One region of the Luteibacter yeojuensis genome, then DNA from elsewhere that is predicted to be linked to it. Evidence: predicted binding sites of a transcription regulator. Region 1 holds the regulator's gene; the other holds the start of a gene.

Region 1 (4,141 bases):
TGCGCGGCAAGCACACCGTGCTGGTGGACACGGCCGGCCTGGCCGGCAACGACCCCAAGCTGCAGCAGCAGTTCGAGACGCTGCGCGCCACCTCCGACGTGCGCGTCTGCCTGGTGCTCGCGGCCAACGCGCAGGCCCAGGCCATCGACGGCGCCATCCGGGCCTACGCGCCGCTGGCGCCGCAGACCGCCATCCTCACCAAGCTCGACGAGGCGCCGCTCATCGGCGGCGCGCTCTCGGCCCTCATCCGCCACAACATGCCGCTGGACTACACGACGGACGGTCAGCGCGTACCCGAGGACATCGCCTCGGCCGATGCGCGCAAGCTCGTCTGCCTCGCGGCACAGCTGTTGAAGCAGCGCAACGAAGAACCCGACGACGCCTTGCTTGCCGAACGTTTCGGCACGGCTGCGCCGGCCCTGGCTTAAGCGGCCTAACGGACCATAGACAGAAACACACGGGCAGTGACTTCCTTCATGAGCACACACGTCGATTCCACCCAGGCCGCCGGACTCAACTGGCTCGCCGACCGTCGCCCCACCCGCAGCATCGCGATCGCCGGTGGAAAGGGTGGCGTGGGCAAGACCACGGTGGCGGTCAACCTCGGCATGGCGCTCGCGATGGGCGGCCGTGATGTCCTCCTGCTCGACGCCGACCTCGCCATGGCGAACATCGACGTCCTGCTCGGCCTGCAGCCCACCCGCCACCTGGGCCACATGCTGGAAGGGGAGTGCCGGATCGAGGACCTCATCCTCGAGGCCGCCCACGGCCTGAAGGTGATTCCGGCCACCTCCGGCGCGCGGCGCATGGCGCAGCTGCCGAACATCGAGCACGCGGCGGTCATCCGGGCCTTCGACGAATACCCGCTGGCGCCGGAGTACCTGATCGTGGACACCGCGGCCGGCATTTCCGACAGTGTGTCCATGTTCGCGGCGGCTTCCGACGAGGTGGTGGTGGTGGTCTGCGACGAGCCGGCCTCGCTCACCGACGCTTACGCCCTGATCAAGGTCATGAGCCGGGAATTCGACGTGAACCGCTTCCGCATCGTGGCCAACATGGTCCGCCACGCCCAGGAGGGCCGCCAGCTGTTCGAGAAGCTGGCGCGGGTGACCAACCGCTTCCTCGACGTGTCCCTGGATTTCATGGGCATGGTCCCGCACGACGAATACCTGCGCCAGGCCATCCGCCGCCAGTCGGCGGTGGTCGACGCCTGGCCGAGCAGCCGGTCCGCGGTCGGATTCAAGAATCTGGCCAGGTCGGTCGATACATGGGGTGAACCCGAGCCCCGGGCACAGGGCCGCATCGGCTTTTTCGCCGAGCGGTCCCACTTGGGAGGAGGGCTGCCACTGTGAGCGTCGCGACCGAATATCTCGAGATCACGCGTATCCCGGCGGATCAACTGGTAAAGACCCACGCGCCGCTGGTGCGCCGTATCGCCTATCACCTGATGGGCAGGCTGCCGCCGAGCGTGGACGCAAACGACCTCATGCAGGCCGGGATGATCGGACTGCTCGAGGCCGCAAGAAATTACTCGCCGACTCGCGCGGCCAGCTTCGAAACCTATGCGGGTATCCGCATACGTGGCGCCATGCTGGACGAACTGCGCAAGACGGACTGGACCCCGCGTTCCGTCCATCGGAAGTTGCGCGAGGTCGCGGAGGTGACGAGGCAGATCGAAAACGAGACGGGTGGCGACGCCGACGACGCGGAAGTGATGAAGCGGCTGGGCATCGACGCCATGGAATACAACCAGATCCTGGCCGACGCGGCGAGCGCGCGGTTGCTGAGCCTGACGGCGCCCGAAGGCGACGAAGGCGCCGCGATCGACGTGGCCGACCCGGATGCCGCGGGTCCGGACGGATTGTTTGAACAGGAAGGCCTGCGCGACGCGCTGGCGCAGTCCATCGACGGGCTGCCCGAGCGCGAAAAGCTGGTCATGTCGCTGTACTACGATGAAGAACTCAACCTGAAGGAAATCGGCGCGGTGCTGGGTGTGAGCGAATCGCGGGTGTGCCAGATCCACGGCCAGGCCCTCATCCGCCTCCGCGCACGCATGTCGGGTTGGAAAGAAAAGCATTGACGAACGCGCAGCAGCAAGGCGGAGAGAAGTTTTGGACAAGAACATGAAGATCCTCGTGGTGGACGATTTCTCCACCATGCGACGCATCGTCAGGAACCTCCTGGTGGAGCTGGGGTTCACCAACACCCTGATCCAGGAGGCCGAGGACGGCAATGCCGCCCTGGCGGTGTTGCGCGCGCAGCCGTTCGACCTGGTGGTCACCGACTGGAACATGCCGAACATGACCGGCATCGACCTGCTCCGCGCGATTCGCGCCGACGCCGCGCTCAAGGCCCTGCCGGTGCTGATGGTCACGGCGGAGAACAACCGCGACCAGATCATCGCCGCCGCGCAGAGCGGCGTGAACGGCTATGTCGTCAAGCCGTTCACCGCGGTCACGCTGAAGGAAAAACTCGACAAGATCTTCGAACGTCTCGCTGCGGCCGCGGGCTAAGGAACGACCCATGAACACGATGCTTTCCACCGGCCACGACGTGGCTCCCGAACTGCGCGAGCTGCTCGACGCAGATGACCCGGCCGCCTTCGAGCAGGCGCTCGACAACCTCCTCCGCACCCGCGAGCAGCACCTGTTCCTGGCCCTGGGTCATCTCGCCCGCGACCTGCACGAATCCGCACGCCGCCTCGCCGCCGACATCTCGCACGACGGTGTGCCGGGCAACATGAGCGACGCGCGCAAGCACCTGCGCGACGTACTCGAGATGAGTTCGCAGGCCGCGCATCGCACGCTCGACTTCAGCGAGAAGCTGCGCCCCCAGGCCCAGGCGCTCGCCCGCCAGGCCGACGAGGTGCTGGTGCTCGACCAGGCCGACCCGGCCTTCGCCGGCAACGCCACGGCGCTGGCCGTGCGCGTGGGCGACTTCGCGCAGAGCTGCGACATCGGCTTCGGCGAAATGGTGGAGGCCCAGTCGTGGCAGGACCTCTCCGGCCAGCGCGTCGCGCAGGTCGAGGCGTTCATGGCCAAGGTCGAATCCTCGCTGGTGGAACTGGTACGCCTGACCGGCTCCCTCGCGGGCGGGGCGGCGCCAGCCGCCGACAAGGTAAGCCAGGACGAAGTGGATCGCCTCCTCAGCGAATTCGGCTTCTGAGCGCCCTATGAGCGTGGAGCTGGACAACGAGCTGCTCAACGTCTTCCTGATCGAGGCACGCGAACTGCTCGAGAGCCTGGGCGAACAGCTCGTGGACCTCGAGTCGTCGCCGGGCGACGTCGACCTGCTGAACGCGGTGTTCCGCGCCTTCCACACCGTGAAGGGCGGCGCGGGCTTCCTCGGCCTGAACCCGATGGTGGAGCTGTGCCATCGCGCCGAGGATCTGCTCAACGAAGCGCGCAACGGGGCCGTCGTGCTCAACGCCGGCTTCATGGACGCGCTGCTGGAGTCGCTCGATCTCCTCAACGACATGATGCGCGCCGCCGACGGTGGCGTGCCGATCGACGCCGCGCCGCGTTCGCTGCTCGACCGCCTGCTGATCCCGGGCCGTGCCGCCTCGGCGCCGCCCGTGGCGCTGGCCGCGCCGATCGCCGCTCCCGCGGCGGCGGTGCCCTCGCGTCCGTACGATCCCATCGAGGACGAATTCGAGGCGATGCTCGACGCCGCGCGCAACGAGCGCGACCCGGCACCCACCTCCTCGGGCACGATCTCCGACGACGAGTTCGAGGCGCTGCTGGATTCGCTCTACGGCACCGGCGCGCCTGGCGCCGAGCCGGATGCCGCCGCCCCCGAGCCGGCGCCGGTGCCCGCACCGGCACCCGCGGCGGCGGCCGGCAACACCATCAGCGACGACGAATTCGAGGCGTTGCTCGACAGCCTTCACGGTGCCGCCGCCCCCGGTGTCGCGGTTGCCGTCGCGCCCGCGGGAACGGACCCGTCCGCGGCGCCTTCGCTCCCGGTATCCGCGCCGGAGCCTGCAAAACCGGCGCCGAAGCCTCAGCCCGAAAAGCGCGCCGCTTCCGCTGCCGAAACTACCGTCCGCGTCGACACGCACCGTCTCGACGGCCTCGTCGACGCAGCCGGCGAACTCGTGCTGGTCCGCAACCGCCTCACCAACCTCGCCCCGCGCGGCACG
Region 2 (4,141 bases), 180 kb from region 1:
GTGGAAAATCACTCATGCCTTACATTCCATGGGAGCGGCCGTGCGCCGGCCGCGGCTGACGCAGTGAGGGATGGAAGTCTTACGACTTCTTGAGGCTGCCCTTGGGCAAGACCTGGGTGATCGAGCCCTTCTGCACCTGGACGACGACGCCCGGGGCGATCTCGACCCGGACGAACGACTCGCCCACGTCCTCGATGCGGCCGGCCATGCCGCCGCTCATCACGACCTCGTCGCCCTTGGCGAGAGCGGCCAGGAGGGCACGGTGCTCCTTCTGACGCTTCATCTGCGGGCGGATCATCATGAAATAGAAGATGCCGAACAGCACCGCCATCATGATCAACGGCGAAAGACCCAGCGCCCCGCCCTGCGGAGCGGCGCCCGGGGTGGCCTGTGCAAGGGCGGCAAATGTCGTGAGGCTCATCGGATTTCTCGCAAGTCATGGAACGGCCAAGGAAAAGCGCCGCTCACGTAAAAAGATCGTGGATTATGCCACGCCCTTTGGGGCCCGTGCATGTCGGGCTCTAACTGTAGGAGCCGCTATAGCGGCGAGGAGAACCGCCTCACCCCTTCATCGCCCCGTAGGCTTCTCGCCGCTATAGCGGCTCCTACAACTCCGATCAGCGACGGGCCGCATAGAAGGCGGCCACGAAGTCTTCCAGGCCGCCGGCCTCGATGGCGCCGCGCAGGCCGGCCATCAGCCGCTGGTAGTGGCGCAGGTTGTGCATCGTGGCCAGCTGGCTGCCGAGGATCTCGTTGCAGCGGTCGAGGTGGCGCAGGTAGGCGCGGGAGAACCCGTTGGCGCAGGCGTAGCAGTCGCAGCCCTCCTCGATCACCCGGGTGTCCATGGCGAACTTCGCGTTGCGGATGCGCAGGGTTCCCCCGGCCGTGAACAGGAAACCGTTGCGGGCGTTCCGCGTGGGCATCACGCAGTCGAACATGTCGATGCCGCGGCGCACGGCTTCCACGATGTCCTCCGGCCGGCCCACGCCCATGAGGTAACGCGGACGGTCCTTCGGCAGCATCGGCAGGGTGAAGTCGAGGGTGTGGTTGCGCTCCGCCTCCGGCTCGCCCACGGCCAGGCCGCCCACGGCATAGCCGTCGAAGCCGATCTCGACCAGCCGCTCGGCGGAGCACCGCCGCAGGTGCTCGAACGTGCTGCCCTGGACGATGCCGAACAGGGCGTTGGGATTGCGCAGGTCGTCGAAGGCCTGGCGCGAACGCTCGGCCCAGCGCAGGCTGAGCTCCATGGAGTCGGAGGCCACCTTCTCCGTGGCCGGGTACGGCGTGCACTCGTCGAAGATCATCGCCACGTCCGAATCCAGCACCTTCTGGATCCGCATCGACTCCTCGGGCGAGAGGAAGACCTTCGAACCATCCACCGGGGATGCGAACGTGACGCCTTCCTCGGTGATCTTGCGCTTATGTGCCAGGGAGAAGACCTGGAAGCCGCCGGAATCGGTGAGGATCGGCTTGTTCCACCCGATGAAGCGGTGCAGGCCGCCGAACTCGCCGACGATCTCCAGACCGGGGCGAAGGAACAGGTGGAAGGTATTGCCGAGGATGATCTCCGCGCCGGTGTCGAGGACATCGCGCGGGGTCATCGCCTTCACCGACCCGTAGGTGCCCACGGGCATGAAAGCAGGGGTTTCCACGGTGCCGCGGCCGAAACGGAGACGGCCGCGCCGCGCCGCGCCGTCGGTGGCGAGGAGTTCGAAGGGAAGCTGGGTCATCCGCCTAGTTTAGCCTGAGTCGTCTTCGGCCCCCATCTCCCCCTCCCCAGCCCGAAACGCCCCATCCACCCGCTAAAGTTTCGCAAGAATCCGCCGATTCCCTAGCTCACAGGAGCGTGCCCATCCGGGGGCCCGCCAGGCCGTGGGAGGACATCCCCTTGATCATCCAGCCGACCAGTCTCGCTGCCCAGTTGTGGGCCGGCGCGGCCGCGGGCACCACGGCCGCGGCGGACAGCTGGCGGGTCGGCACCCTGCTCACGGCGCGGGTGATGGGCCAGAACGACCTCGGCAAGCTGCTGCTGGAGATCGGCGGCCTCACCGTCGAGGCCGACGCCTCCGGCACGCAATTGCCCCCGCAGTTCCAGGTACGCGTGCTTACCCAGGGAGCCCAGCCCCAGCTGGAAGTGCTGCCCGGCAACGTGGACGAACGCGTGGCCATGCAGGGCTTGCGCGAGCGCCTGCCCCAGCAGAACGGTTACGCCCCGCTCCTGGGCGTGCTGGCCGCGCTCGGCCGCCGCCCCATCGCACGCCTGCTTCCCGCCCCGCTGCGCGCCGCCCTGGCCACGCTCGAGGCGGCGATCAACAAGCCCGCCGACGTCAGCTCGCCGATGGGCATGAAGGAAGCCATTGCCCGCAGCGGCACCTTCCTGGAAGCGCACCTCGCCCAGCCGAAGGAAGCGACGCCGGCGGCCGACGACTTCAAGGCCGCCTTGCTCGCCTTGCGCCGCACGCTTGCCGACCTTCCCGCCGCCCGTCCGGGCATCGCGATGCCTCGTCCTACTGCCGACACCCCGCCGCCACTGGCCCAGCGACCGCTGGTCGCCCAGGCACGCGCAGCGGAACCGCCGGTGACCGAGGAAGACGTCGACGGACTTGTCGGCCAGTTGCGCGTCGATACCCGCGCGGCACTGTCCCGGGTCGAGATCGCGCAACTGGAATCGCAGCCGCAGGCGGGCGTGTGGATGATCGAGATTCCACTGGCCGGCGTGCGCGGCTACGACGTGCTCCAGCTGCGCATCGAGGAAGGCAAGCCGGGCCCGGGCGAGCAGGACGGCCCGTGGACGGTGGGCTTCGCGATCGACCCGCCGTCGCTCGGCGCCGTGCAGGGCGAGATCCAGCTGCGCGTACCGCGCGTCTCGGTGCGCCTGTGGGCGCAGCACGCCGCCACGGTCATGCGCCTCGAGAACGAATTCGTGTCGCTGCGCCGCCTGCTCGAGAAGAACGGCCTGGTACTCGACCAGTTCGCCTGCATGCACGGCCTGCCGGTGTCCACCGGCGCATACAGCGCGGTACTGCTGGAAGCCCGCGCATGAACCAGGCACTCCCGTCGCCAAGACGCAGCGTCACGCTCCGCCTCGCCTCGCCCACCAGCAACGGCAACAGCCAGCGCATCGACGCCGAGGGCGTGAAGTCGATGCTCGAACGCGCGCAGGCGCTTGGTCTCGCCCCGCAGCTCGATCCGCAGATCGCCACGCTGCTGGCGGCGGTCCGCCTGCGCGACGACGTGCCGCCGGAACTGTACGCCGCACTCGCGGCTGTCGTCGGAACGCTGCTGGCCGCCGTCGAAGACTGAAGCCCCCATACCACGCGAAGGGAACGCGCTGATCGACCCATCGACGGCCTCCTGGCCATATCCATGCACCCGCCCGTCGGCTTCAGTCGCCGGGCCGCACGCCACCCTCTCGAGGGTGGCGTTGCCTTTTTCAAGGACGGAATTGTGCGCACTGTGCTCAAGGCGCCATTACGCCCACAAGTCCTCGCGCAGGATAGAGCCACGTGTGGTCTGCACCTCTCCGGACCCGTCGGGCCGTACGACGTACTGCGTTATCTCTCCAACAATGTAGCTTTGCACGAGCCTTCCACCCAATTGATAACGAGAGCTCTCCTTCATCCACCAAGGCAGCCGTGCGTCGTTGACGTCACGCAATAGCGATCGAAGCTTCACCGACTCGTCGACGGAGCCATGCAATCCTGCGTAGTCGATGGCGGCTCCCCCATCTGCCAGGAAGCCCGTGCGCGCCAGGAGATCGCCACTTTCGTTGCGCGTTCCATGGTCGGTTTCATAGGTGCGAACGACTTGACGATTGAATGCATCAGCCAACCTGGCAAGCTCGCCATCGCGATTGAGTTCTGTTTCAATCCAGTCGCGATCGGCCTGCTCGAGGTCTGTATCAACCACCCGAAACCGCCCTCCCTGGCTGACCAAATCGAATGCTTGCTCCATTACGTGAGGCCGTTCGCATTCAAGCCGTTGTAATGCTAACTGAAATGGGCGTGCGAGCCGGACAAACGCATCCTCAACATCACGCACGCCCGTTATCCAGCCATCGATCGTCGCACTTGGATCCACCCTGCATTCAGGCAATGTAATATCCGCGTCGGGAAGCGTACCAGCTTCGGATGGAGCGTAG

Evidence for each region. Region 1 encodes FliA, which starts transcription of late flagellar genes. Its sites were predicted from a motif close to TAAAGTTTNNCNNNCNNNGGCCGATAA; they were not measured.
Region 2: fliK (flagellar hook-length control protein FliK) is a predicted target of FliA. The motif match lies at 1,804-1,830, and genes of this name have one in related genera.

The regions. Positions count from the first base shown of each region.
Region 1 is NZ_JAAQTL010000002.1:103,932-108,072, reverse strand. It holds gene flhF (flagellar biosynthesis GTPase FlhF) at 1-428, shown strand, start outside; gene HBF32_RS15365 (P-loop NTPase) at 477-1,352, shown strand; gene HBF32_RS15360 (RNA polymerase sigma factor FliA) at 1,349-2,080, shown strand; gene cheY (chemotaxis response regulator CheY) at 2,112-2,513, shown strand; gene HBF32_RS15350 (protein phosphatase CheZ) at 2,524-3,165, shown strand; gene HBF32_RS15345 (chemotaxis protein CheA) at 3,173-4,141, shown strand, end outside.
Region 2 is NZ_JAAQTL010000002.1:279,267-283,407, forward strand. It holds gene secD (protein translocase subunit SecD) at 1-16, opposite strand, end outside; gene yajC (preprotein translocase subunit YajC) at 80-421, opposite strand; gene tgt (tRNA guanosine(34) transglycosylase Tgt) at 618-1,730, opposite strand; gene fliK (flagellar hook-length control protein FliK) at 1,889-3,043, shown strand; gene HBF32_RS16190 (flagellar biosynthesis protein) at 3,040-3,303, shown strand; gene HBF32_RS16195 (hypothetical protein) at 3,472-4,141, opposite strand, start outside.